3 regions of the Halanaerocella petrolearia genome follow, and region 1 is predicted to be linked to each of the others. Evidence: riboswitches for the same ligand, from Rfam matches in the RefSeq annotation. Region 1 holds a riboswitch; each other region holds the start of a gene.
What was found. Region 1 has a riboswitch for thiamine pyrophosphate ahead of thiD (bifunctional hydroxymethylpyrimidine kinase/phosphomethylpyrimidine kinase). Riboswitches for the same ligand answer to the same signal wherever they lie in the genome.
Positions count from the first base shown of each region.

Region 1 (4,180 bases):
TTGCTTTAGTAACTTGAGTCATTTTTATTCCTCCCATATTTTAGTTAATAGTTAAAAATTAATAATTAGATGTTAATAAAACTTACACTTAGTTTATCTCTATTACCTCTTGCTTAGCTTTTAAATATTGGTCACTAATCTCACTAATATTATCTAAAAATGATACCTTATAACTAGCAGGTCTACTAGTTTCTTGACTTGCTTTCTCGCCTGCAATACCATAAGCTGCTACAGCTTGCAAAGAAGCATTTAAATAATTATTATTTACTCCACAAAATACTCCTAATGTACTACCAAGCATACATCCTGTTCCTACTACTTGGCCCATTAATGGGTGACCATTTGTTATTTTATAAACTTCTTGTCCATCAGTTACAATATCATCTGCTCCTGATACTACAACTACTGTATCCTGGACTCGGGCCAACTTCTGGGCACTATCAGTAATATCTTCACAAGTCCCAACTGATTCTACACCTTTTAGTTTAGCTTGACCTCCAGCTAGGACAGTAATCTCTCCTTCATTTCCTTTAATTACTGCTATATCTACTTTATTTAATATTTCCAAAGCAGCCTCAGTTCTTAAATCAGTAGCACCTACTCCTACTGGATCTAAAATAACTGGTATCTTTAACTGATTTGCCTTCTTTCCAGCTTGTAACATAGCATCTATTTGCTTATGGTTTAAAGTCCCAATATTTATAACTAAAGCTGATGCTGCTGTTACCATCTGCTCAACTTCTTGTTGAGCATAAGCCATTATAGGTAATCCACCCCAATAAAGAGTAATGTTAGCACAGTCATTAACAGTCACATTATTTGTAATGTGGTGAACTAAAGGCTTCTCTGCTTTAATTTCAGCCAAGATATCATTCATTCTATCCCCTCCATATACAGTATTGTGACAAGTGACAAGCAAATCCTTAACTACTGATTACTCATCACTTGTTACTGACACTAAATGGTTAACTGGATTATTACCTGCTCCCACTTTACATCCCCTTCTAATAGCTTTAGTTATATATGCTTTACTCCTTTTAATTGATTCTTCTAAAGAATATCCTAGGGCCAAATTACTGGCTAAGGCAGAAGATAAAGTACAACCAGTACCATGAGTATCTGTTGTATCAATTCTTGCAGTAGTAAACTCTCTAAATTCCTCTCCATCATATAGTAAATCTCTAGCCTTATCTTGCTCTTGATGTCCTCCTTTAACCAAAACATACTGGGCGCCTAACTTATATAATTCACTAGCTAACTCTTTCAAACTAACCTCTTCATCTAATCCTCTTCCTGTTAACACTTTAGCTTCATTTAAATTAGGAGTAATTAATTTGGCTAAGGGAATTAAATCTTCTTTGAGAGAATCAATTGCCTCCTCAGCTAATAATAAGTCTCCACTAGTAGCTACCATTACAGGATCAACAACTAGATTATTGATTTGATATTCTTTTATCTTCTTAGTAATAACATTTATAATCTCACTATTAGCCAACATTCCTGTTTTAACAGCAGAAAAATCTAAATCACTAAATACAGAATCAAGTTGTTGTCCTACAAAATCACCACTTAATGCCTCAAACCCTTGTACTCCTAATGTATTCTGAGCAGTTACAGCAGTAACTACTGAGGCTCCATAGACACCAAAAGCAGTCATAGTCTTTAAATCAGCTTGAATTCCAGCACCACCACCAGAATCAGAACCAGCAATTGTTAATACTTGTTTCATTTTATCACCTCATAAAATTTCAAGTTTCAATAATTAAACCGCAAAAAATAAAAAAACACAGCCCCATAAGGAACTGTGCCTTTGATTTCAATAGTAATCAAACATAATAAACCAAGATATACCTAGATAAAGTATACCCTACCAAAAGCCCACTTCCCTACGCTAGTATTATCTAGATCAGGTTCAAGAGACTAGAGTCTTAACTCTTTCTCAGTCCTATAATATAGAACGCCCCTAGTGGTACAAATATGTAATTGTTATTATAAGTATAATAAATCAATCTTATTTTTGCAATAGATTTCTACTAATTCTTTCTCAATTATCTTCGGGCCAACTTTTGAGCAAGACCTTTAGCCTTCTCTATAGCTTTATTTTTCATCTCTGTAGCTTCTTCTTCATCTAATTGATTAGTTCCTTCTATAATAAGTGAATCAACCAACTCAATATCTAAAAAAGAGAATATCCTCTGTAAGTATCTATTGGCAAAATCAAAATCCTTAATTATATCTTCAGAATATATTCCACCACGAGAATGAATGTGAACCGCTTGCTTATCTGTCATTAGACCTTTTGGCCCATCATCGGTATACTCAAAAGTCTTACCAGCTACACAGATATTATCAATATAGGCTCTCATCATAGGAGGTAGACTAAAGTTCCAGAGTGGAGTAACAAAAATATATTTATCTACTGCTATAAACTCTTCTAATAAATCATTCATTTTAGTTAATTTTTGTTGCTCTATTTCAGTTAAATCACTAAACCCTCCTTCTTCTAGAGAAGACCAAGCACTAAAGATATCTCTATCAATTAAAGGAATCTCACGTTGGTATAGATCAAGCTCTACTATCTCATCACCAGGATTTTCCCTTTTATAAGAGTCTAAAAATTCTTTACCAACTGTCAAACTATAAGAATCAGAGACTGGCTTAGGATTAGCAGTAATATATAATACTTTTCCCATCTTAACCTCTCCTGTCTTTATTATATTCTCTAGCTAAATTATAAATAGGGAGAAACTATTAATAGTTTCTCCCTACAGATCTTAACTATTAGTAATTTTCCTCTTTTAACTCAAAGTAATCCTGTGGGTGAGCACAAGCCGGACATTCTTCTGGAGCTTCTGGCCCTTCATGGACATAGCCACAGTTTCCACATTTCCATCTTACTTCATCATCCTTCTTAAATACCTTCTCTTCTCTAACATTCTCTAATAAAGCTAAGTATCTCTTCTCATGCTCTACCTCTACCATAGCTACTCTTCTAAAGACTTCTGCAATTTCAGGAAATCCTTCTTCTTCAGCTACTCTAGCAAACTCTGGATATAACTCAGTATGTTCTTCATTCTCACCAGCAGCGGCAGCCACTAGATTCTCTTCAGTAGTACCAATTACTCCTGCTGGATAAGCAGCTTCAATCTCTACATTTCCTCCCTCTAGAAACTTAAAGAAACGTTCAGCATGCTCCTTCTCGTTTCTAGCTGTTTCTAAAAAGATATTAGCAATCTGTCTATAGCCATCCTTCTTAGCCTGAGAAGCAAAGTAAGTATATCGATTTCTAGCCTGAGACTCACCAGCAAATGCTTTAAGTAGATTTTCTTCTGTCTTAGTACCTTTTAACTCTGGCATAATTGAACCTCCCTGTTAATTTTTTATCTTTAAATCTTAACTAACTCTATGCCTTCCATAAGCCATGCACATTACAGAACTCTCTAACCTCAACTATTTCTGACTTATCAACTTTAAATTCTGCTTTCGGTTCATCACTTGGATCTAACTCAGCTCTAAGCACTTTATCTTCTGTTAATACTTCAATAAAAGTAATATAATGTTTATCTTCCATAGGGTGTATAGTAGTTCCTACTACTACTTCAACTCCATCAGCCAACTCATTAACTACAGGTACATGTTTTTCAGTAGTAGCATCATCAGTCTGAGCTTCTAACTTATCCATCACCTCACCACAACAGACAATATCAGGAGCATCAGCTTCAATAACTTCTATTACATTACCACATGTTTGACACTTATAAATTCCTCTTTTCTCCATAACCTTAGCCTCCTTATTAATAATATAAGTTAGTCGAATAAAATATTACTCCTCTGGCTCAAACATATCCTTTCCTACACCACATAACGGACATACCCAGTCTTCAGGCAACTCTTCAAAAGGAGTACCTGGTTCTATCCCTGCATCTGGATCTCCTTCTTCTGGGTCATAAACATAACCACAAACTGTACAAACATACTTGTCCATACTCTACCCCTCCTTTTATTCTTTAATTAACAAGCAACTACATATTTCTTGTCTATCTCTTGTTTTATATAATAGCATATACTTCTATCTAATTTATAACAAATCACTTACAATATTGTTACAAATACAAAAATTTATTTGATAAGAAATTGACTTATTACATAACTTCTTTTTTACTGCACAATCAATTTCATT
Region 1 covers NZ_BAAHXW010000001.1:634,876-639,055, forward strand. The annotation lists gene thiC (phosphomethylpyrimidine synthase ThiC) at 1-22, opposite strand, end outside; gene thiM (hydroxyethylthiazole kinase) at 89-877, opposite strand; gene thiD (bifunctional hydroxymethylpyrimidine kinase/phosphomethylpyrimidine kinase) at 935-1,729, opposite strand; TPP riboswitch at 1,867-1,975, opposite strand; gene ACYQ39_RS03255 (FMN-dependent NADH-azoreductase) at 2,049-2,693, opposite strand; gene rbr (rubrerythrin) at 2,782-3,357, opposite strand; gene ACYQ39_RS03265 (desulfoferrodoxin) at 3,404-3,778, opposite strand; gene rd (rubredoxin) at 3,824-3,985, opposite strand.

Region 2 (4,180 bases), 450 kb from region 1:
GGGAAATTAACAATAAAGTTACTAATAAAGTAGATGATTTCTCCAACCTTTTCTTCTGCTACTAGATTTTTGAGAATGTTGTTTTCTTCATTATATCTAAAATTCTCAGCAATTAACACTTTAATATCATATTCTTTTGGAAATTTAGTATATTCTTTAGCCTCTTCTAAGTTTGTAGCTAGTGGTTTCTCACAAATAATATCTAATCCTAATTCAGCTACATCTTTAGAGACAGCAAAGTTTTGCGAGATGGGAACCATAATATCTACTGCATCTAATTCTTCTTCTTTAATCATAGTCTTATAATCTTCATAAGCTTTATCTTTATTAATTCCTATTAGTTCAGTTGCTGCCTCAGCTACTTCTAATTCTACATCACAACAAGCTACAATTTCATATTTATCCTGTAGTTGTTGATAAGCAGGCCAGTGTAATCTCTGCCAAGCAAGTCCTGTACCAATAATTCCTATCTTTATCTTCTTCATATTATCAGCTCCTATAATATAATAATTAATAGCTCTATTATTAATATTGGCTAAATAGTAGTTTAATATAGGAGTTGATAATAAAAAGTTGGCCCGTTGGGGCCAAAGTTCAAACTTAAAGTTTATTCTTCATAGACAACATCATCAATTTTAATTGCTCTAAACTCACTATCTCCTTCAATACATTCCATACAATTGTCACATTCTTTATTACTATTTAAATCACAGATTAGGCATTCACCACAATCATTACAATTATCACCAGGATTCAAAATACATTCTTCTCTATCCAACTAGATCTACCCCCTAATATTTTGTAGTGATTAGTGTAACACAAAACTTGTGAAAAATAAAGCTTAGTTACATTCTATTGCTCCAGTAGGACAGACTGATTTACAGTGTCCATCTCCTAAGCACTCTAGAGCATTGATTATCTGTGCCTTAATGCCAGTGCTTGTATTAACTAATTCTATAATCTGACATCCACATGCTTTTACACAACAACCACATCCTATACATTCTTCCCAATTTACCTTTTTAATATAAGTTAATTTATAGTTAGTTCCACTCTTTTTTTTGGCCCAGCAGTCTTTCTTATCTATAAATACCCCTCCTTTTAATTTAATCTTATAGTTTTATATTTATTTAATAACTAATTAACATATTATAAACTAAAAAGCTTTCTGCTCTAAACAGAAAGCTTTTTAGTAATTAATAATCATTAATAATTTTCCATTTTTTAGATTAATCTCTGCTTCTTCATCTTCAATAATATTACTGATACTTAATGTTGAACCTCGAGTTAAAGTGGCATCTGTTAAAGGATATTTAACCCCTTTCAATTCAACACCTTCCACTTGAGAAGTTATAGGTAGAAAAGATATTGTATTACCTGCTTTGTCTTTAATGATTCTATTATCAGTAATCAATTCAATGGTATCTTGCTCTGTTACAAACTTAATCTGTACTCCAGAAGTAGTTAATTGCTCTAATAAGTATATATTAGCTAAACTATGATCTAATCTCTTTCCTAAAGCGGCAAAAACAATAATCTCTTCAAAGCCCATTTCAATTAAATTTTCTAATAACAATTGAGTATCCGTCTTATCTTTTTGAACAGGGAATTTTTTGATCTTTACTCCTTGCTCTCTATACTGATTTAGTACTGTAGAAGATACAGAATCAAAGTCACCTACTATCAAGTCAGGAGTAATTCCTAGTTCAAAAGCATATTCTGCTCCTCCATCAGCACAAGCAATCGTATCTTTAGCAGTTATATAGTCTTGATAAAACTCTTCTCTGCCTATTAATTCCCCATTTATAAAGACAATTGCCCTAGACATTAACTATTGACTCCTTCTAACTCCATTACTGGATTATTTGCTATTGCTTTAATTAGGATTAACATAACTATTACTGTAATAATTGTTTCTGGAATTAAATAACTACTATTATAAATTAATGAGTAAGTCCAGATACTTTGGCCCTCAGGAGCATACTGTCCAAAAAAGACAGCTCCAGAAATAAAATGCATTATAAATCTTAGAAAAGAACCAAATAAAGTACCGGAACTTACCAATAATGAATTTTTTCTTAAGCTGTTTGATTGATTTAAAGCACCTATTAATCCAGCTAAACCTAATAATCCATAGGCTAATGGATAATCAAGAATCAACTGGCTCCAGTGTACAACATAACCAGCTAACATAGCTTGTAAAATTCCATAACCTGTTCCTAATAAAAGCCCCTCTTTCCAACCCCAGCGTAAAGCAATAAAGATAACTGGAATCATTTCCAAAGAAATAGAACCACCTTGAGGCATTTCATAAATTTTTAAATAATTTAAAATAACTGCCAAAGCCAAACTAACTCCCATTTCTGATATCTTTCTTATTTTTGTACTATTCAATATTATCCCTCCTTAAAAGTAAAAAAACAACTCCATGTAGGAGTTGTGCCTGTAATTAATAAACACTAACTTTCCTACGCTGGTATAATCCAGATCAGGTACAAAAGGGTCAGAGTTTAATAACTCTCTCTCAGTTTTTTAATAAAAACTCCCCTAGTTTCTCTAATATTAAATTATATCGATATCTAATTATAGCAGATCAGTTATTAATTTGCAACTATAACAGATAAAAATTGATTTTAAAATAACAATTATGTTACAATAATAGTAACTTAACACTAAGGAGTGATAAAATGAATTCTGAATTAATTATTTCTTCTTCTTTTATGGTAGCAATTATTATAGAGGCTATTATTTTACTTAAAAATTTTTTTACTACTACAGAAAAAGAATTTCTATCTAAGTCTCTATTCAGGTTTTTATCTAATAGTTTCATTTATGTTGCTGCCTTATTAATTTTCATTTCATCTTTTAGTCAACAGAGTGGTTTAGAAATTATTAATTTTAAAAACTTAAATCAATTTACTTTAGGACAAGCTGCTATTTGGAGCATACTAATTGCTGATGTTGTTACTTTAATTGTCTTAGGGATTGGAATTATAACTAACGTATTTAAGAAAAAAGATAAACAACCAGAAGAAACTATTATAGACCAGAAAAAAGCTAGAGAATTAGCTTAGATATAAAAAGGAGTAGCAATATTGCTACTCCTTTTTATATCTAGTATAAGTTATTAATAATAATAATAATAGCATCACTCCAAGAATAATCTTTCCAAACAAATAGCCTATCTGTTGATATATAGTCTTTTCTTGTGAAGTTAATTCTAGCTTAGCCTCTAAACTGGTTGTTTCAAATAATTTAGTTCTATTTATTATTTGACCTTGTTTATTAATAATTCCACTAATTCCTGTATTACCTACTTTAACTACTGGCACTTGATACTCTACAGCTCGAAATATAGCTGCCTGTAAGATCTGTAAAGAAGCTTTACTTCTTTCAAACCAAGCTTCATTAGAAATATTAATAATTAAATCATTATCTTGATATAATTTATGAACAAAAAAAGGATTCAAAATCTCAGAACAAATAGGAGCAATCCAACTTATATTATTCAACTTAAAACTCTGTAACTCTGTACCAGGAGTAATATGATTTAAGTTACTTTCAATAAAATCAGGTATCAAATTAGGAAAAGGAACATATTCTCCCCAAGGAACTAATCTATTCTTACTATATGTTTGGCGGATATTATTATTCTTATCTATTAGTAATGCACTATTTAGATAATTCTCTTTTTCTGTAATGAAACCACCAGTTAATAATGAATTCCCATCTGAAAAATCAAAAGGAAACTTTTTATCCTGATCATAAGATCTTAATATAGCCGTTTCTGGCCAGATTAATAAATCCATATCGGTAGTTTGGTTTAATACTTCTTGTGATAGTTTAGTCAATCGCTTAGCAATTTCATCCTGTTGATTAGGATCTAATTTTATTTGTTGGGGAATATTAGGTTGAATCAAACCTACTTTTAACTCTTTAACTGTAGGTTCCTTTTTAGCTAATTCTAATCTACCATAACTAAAGACTACTCCAAAGACTAAAATAGCAACTAAAATATAAATTAACTTATATTTAAAAGAATTCTTTTTCAATCCTAAATAAAGTAAAGTATTTACTAATACAATCAAAAAACTGATTAAATAAAAGCCTCCATATTGGGCCAACTGAACCAATTCAGGAATGAAGCTTTGGCTATAACCTAAAAAGCCAAATAAATATT
Region 2 covers NZ_BAAHXW010000001.1:186,174-190,353, reverse strand. The annotation lists gene ACYQ39_RS01050 (Gfo/Idh/MocA family protein) at 1-485, opposite strand, end outside; gene ACYQ39_RS01045 (hypothetical protein) at 608-778, opposite strand; gene ACYQ39_RS01040 (4Fe-4S dicluster domain-containing protein) at 842-1,000, opposite strand; gene ACYQ39_RS01035 (thiamine diphosphokinase) at 1,190-1,828, opposite strand; gene thiT (energy-coupled thiamine transporter ThiT) at 1,828-2,394, opposite strand; TPP riboswitch at 2,449-2,559, opposite strand; gene ACYQ39_RS01025 (hypothetical protein) at 2,688-3,074, shown strand; gene lnt (apolipoprotein N-acyltransferase) at 3,099-4,180, opposite strand, start outside.
Region 2: another riboswitch for thiamine pyrophosphate. It lies ahead of thiT (energy-coupled thiamine transporter ThiT); the one in region 1 lies ahead of thiD (bifunctional hydroxymethylpyrimidine kinase/phosphomethylpyrimidine kinase).

Region 3 (4,180 bases), 440 kb from region 1:
ATCTATCTTCTTTAGACTTGCTTTTCTCCCTTTAAAATAACCTCCAATTCCTCGAGGATCTTTGCCATATTTTCGAGCAAAATTTTGTAATTTATCTTTAGTTATTATTTTCTTTTTTTGATTTTCTATTTCTGCTAATACAGCTAACCGTCGTATTTTTCTTACTGTAGCTTTATGTTCTTTAGAAAATCCTAATAATTTTTTTAGTTTTTTTAACATAAGAATAACACCTTCCTTTCTTTTATAACTTATGACTAAGATATGTAATATATGAACTGCTAAATTTTGAAAAGAAAGGTGTTTGAAATAAAAAACGGTTGATTTATTAATATCAACCGCCTAAAGTAATATCTTGCTGATCATACCAATTAAGGGCTTGGTAAAAGTGGTCTTCTTTAAAGTTAGGCCAGTAACTATCTACTACGTAAATATCAGAGTAGACTGATTGGGCTGGTAAAAAACCACTTAATCTTCTTCGTTCTCCCCAACGAATAATCAAATCAATACGAGAGATATCATGGGATTTTAATGAAGATATAATCCCCTTTTTGGAACGACTTTGGTTCTCGTTAAGGTTACTTAAGTCCCAGTGCCAACCATAATTGACTAATAGATTGACTTTTAGACCTCCTTGCCCAAAGGTCTTACGTTCTTTTGTATAAGGAAGTAATTCATCTGGAAACATAGGCGTATCTGTATTACCTACTACTAGTATTTCTGCATCTTCTTTAGTCAGCATTTTAACAGCTTCAATACAGGCTTTAGTAAAAGCTTTCGTTTGGACAGATGGACGTTTAGTATTATCCATAGTAAAACCATAGAAGGTTAATTCTTTAACGCCTTTTTGTTGACATAGCTTAAATATTTCTAAACCAGGGCCAAGTCCATAAGTATAGCCGTCTTCTTTATTTAAGCCTTGGTTTTCAGCCCACCTTCTATTACCATCTGGTATAACTCCTATATGTTCTGGTATTCTCATTTCTTTACCTCCTTTACTATCGTTATTATATCATTAATTACATCTCTTATACTTAATTATTTATGATTTCTAGGTTAAAACCAATATTTTTTAAGCCATTTAATAACTGAGCTAAGGTCCAAGCTTTCTGCTAAAGATGTCAAATAAGGTATCTGCTTATAATCATCTAAAGAAATTGACCTAGATAGTTCTAAATTTAATCTAAAATAATTTGAACCTAATAATTGAGATAAGATTTGATTATCTACTCTTATTCCTCCTTCCATAATAGAATTAAGTAGAGGTAGACTAGGAGGGGGAGTGGGATTAATGGCCCATTGTGAAATTCCCCATTGCTCTGTATCTTGCTTAATTTGATAAGGAATAACTCCTGTTCCAATAGATAAAAGATAGATATCATCAAGCTGTTGATTTGTTTTTTCTTTAACAGTTGCTAAAGCAGCTAAGCTAGGATTATTAGCTATAATAGCTCCATCAATATGGTTTTTGTAAGAAGGAAAATAGGTAGGAGCAGCAGAACTAGCTAAAGCTACTTGGATTACAGATTTATTTCTAGTTTTAGAATTAGGAAAATTGTTAAAAAAGACTGGTTGCCAAGTTTTATCACCTATCAAATCAAAACTAGGAACTAAAACTTGATAATTAAGATCTTTAAGTTGTAAGCAATAAGGAAATAGTTTAGAAAGTAGATTAGTTAAATGTTCATTATCATATCTAGGGCGGGTTAAATTTAAATAAGATGGATTAAAAATATATTTACTATTCTTTAAAGAATATAATTTAGCTAATTTATCTGGTAATTTGTTATAAGCTAATCCTAAAGCAATAAATGAACCAGAAGAGGTACCAGCCAAGAGATTAGTTTTGCTAATCAACTGGGGAAATTTAGTCTGGAGTCGTTTTAAGAGAGTAATGGTTAAAGCACTCCTAACTCCTCCACCATCTAAAGCAATAACTCTATATTTACTGATAAAAAGACCTCCTTTTTTAGAATTACACTTATTTTATGTTTAAAGAAACTAAATATTGAAATAAACAATAGAATAATATATAATATAATTAAAATAGAATATAAAGCTAGGGGTGCCTTTTGGGCTGAGAGAAACGAATGTTTCAACCCTATAACCTGACCTAGATAATACTAGCGTAGGGAAGCAACCTGATACATTCAATTATCAGTTATCTACATATAAGTATGCTTAAGAGCTTCCTTACGTTAGTAGGGGAGCTCTTTTTATTTTATAAAGTGGAGTATTATCGAGATATTGTTTCACTTTTTAATAAAAAGTTAACTTAAAAAATTGAATTCAAAGACGGTTTCGGAACGGCCTATCGGCCTTCTTCCGAGTACCTTTTGTCAAAATACACCCCAAGAGTACTTCTTCATTTCATTCAGAGCGCAATTAGTAGTCTTTATCATTAATTCAATAATTTTAATCAGCTATATAGTTTAACAATAAATGAATTGAAGTAACTGACTATTTTTCATTTACATCTGATAAAACTACTAAAAAGGTACAAAAAATTTTTAGTAAAGATACATCTTAGATTTTTACTGGTTTTGACCTTAACTGCACACTGTAAATTGTAAACTGCAGAAATATCTCGATAAAGCAATACTTTTAAACTTAAAAGAAAGGGGATAAAAAGATGAAGATAATCTTAAATGGAGAAGAAGAAAAACTTGAAGAAGAGATGGCACTAACTAACTTCTTAACTACTAAGAATTTAGAACTAGAAAGACTAGTGATAGAGTATAATCAAGAAGTTATACAACAAGAAAAATGGGCCAACATCACTTTACAAAATGGTGATCAATTAGAAGTATTAAGATTTGTAGGAGGAGGATGCTAATATGTCTGATAAGTTAATGATAGGTGATAAAAAGTTAAATAATAGGTTATTTACTGGTACCGGTAAGTTTTCTGACCAAGACATAATCCCAGATACAATCAAAGCTGCTGGATCACAAGTAATTACTATGGCTTTAAGAAGAGTTAACTTTGATGCACCAGAGGAAAATGTAATTAACTATATCCCAGATAATTGTACTTTATTACCTAATACATCTGGAGCAAGAACTGCCGAGGAGGCAGTTAGAATTGCTAAGCTTGCTAGAGCTGCCGGCTGTGGGAATTGGGTTAAAATAGAAGTAATATCTGATAATAAATATTTACTTCCAGATAATCAAGAAACAATTAAAGCTACAGAAATATTGGCTGAGGAAGATTTTGTAGTACTGCCTTATGTGAGCCCCGATCTTATGGTAGCTAAAAAGTTAGAGAAAGCTGGGGCAGCGGCAGTAATGCCACTAGGAGCTCCTATTGGTTCTAACCGAGGACTAAAAACTAAAGAACTAGTTAGAATTATGATTGATGAGATTGATTTACCAATTGTTATTGATGCAGGAATTGGAAAACCATCTCAAGCTGCAGAGGCTATGGAGATGGGAGCTGATGCTGTACTTGTTAATACCGCTATAGCTACTGCTAATGATCCAGTAGCTATGGGAAGAGCCTTTAAACAAGCTGTTCAAGCAGGAAGACAAGCTTATTTAGCTGGAACAGGAAGAATTAAAGCTGAAGCCTCAGCTTCCTCACCACTAACAGGATTTTTAGGTGAATAAAATGAGCTATTATAATAGATATAAAGAAGTTAAAAATATTGATTTTTCTAGTTTTTTTAAGCAGGTAGAAGATAGAGATGTAGAAGAGGTTTTGAATAAAGAGAAGTTAGGAAAGAGAGATTTCTTAACTCTGTTATCTCCAGCAGCCAGTGATTATTTAGAAGAGATGGCCCAGTTGGCCCATCAATTGACAGTACAACACTTTGGTAAGACTATGACTTTATATGCTCCAATTTATATAGCTGATTATTGCGTCAACCAGTGTGCTTACTGTAGTTTTAGTATTTCTAATGATTTTAAACGTAATAAATTAAACTTAGATCAAGTGGCTAAAGAAGCACAAGTGCTTGCTAATAAAGGAATTAAAAATTTATTAATCTTGACTGGGGAATCAAGAAAACATGCTCCAATCTCCTATCTTAAAGAAGTTATTACAGTACTTAAAGATTATTTCCCTTCTTTAGCATTAGAAATCTATCCGTTAGAGATTGAAGAGTATGAAGAATTAATTGCTACTGGAATAGATGCCTTAACTATCTACCAAGAGGTTTATGACGAAGAGATATATGATCAAG
Region 3 covers NZ_BAAHXW010000001.1:194,908-199,087, forward strand. The annotation lists gene ACYQ39_RS01080 (hypothetical protein) at 1-219, opposite strand, end outside; gene uppS (polyprenyl diphosphate synthase) at 332-979, opposite strand; gene ACYQ39_RS01090 (patatin-like phospholipase family protein) at 1,054-1,950, opposite strand; TPP riboswitch at 2,049-2,149, shown strand; gene thiS (sulfur carrier protein ThiS) at 2,630-2,833, shown strand; gene ACYQ39_RS01100 (thiazole synthase) at 2,835-3,605, shown strand; gene thiH (2-iminoacetate synthase ThiH) at 3,607-4,180, shown strand, end outside.
Region 3: another riboswitch for thiamine pyrophosphate. It lies ahead of thiS (sulfur carrier protein ThiS); the one in region 1 lies ahead of thiD (bifunctional hydroxymethylpyrimidine kinase/phosphomethylpyrimidine kinase).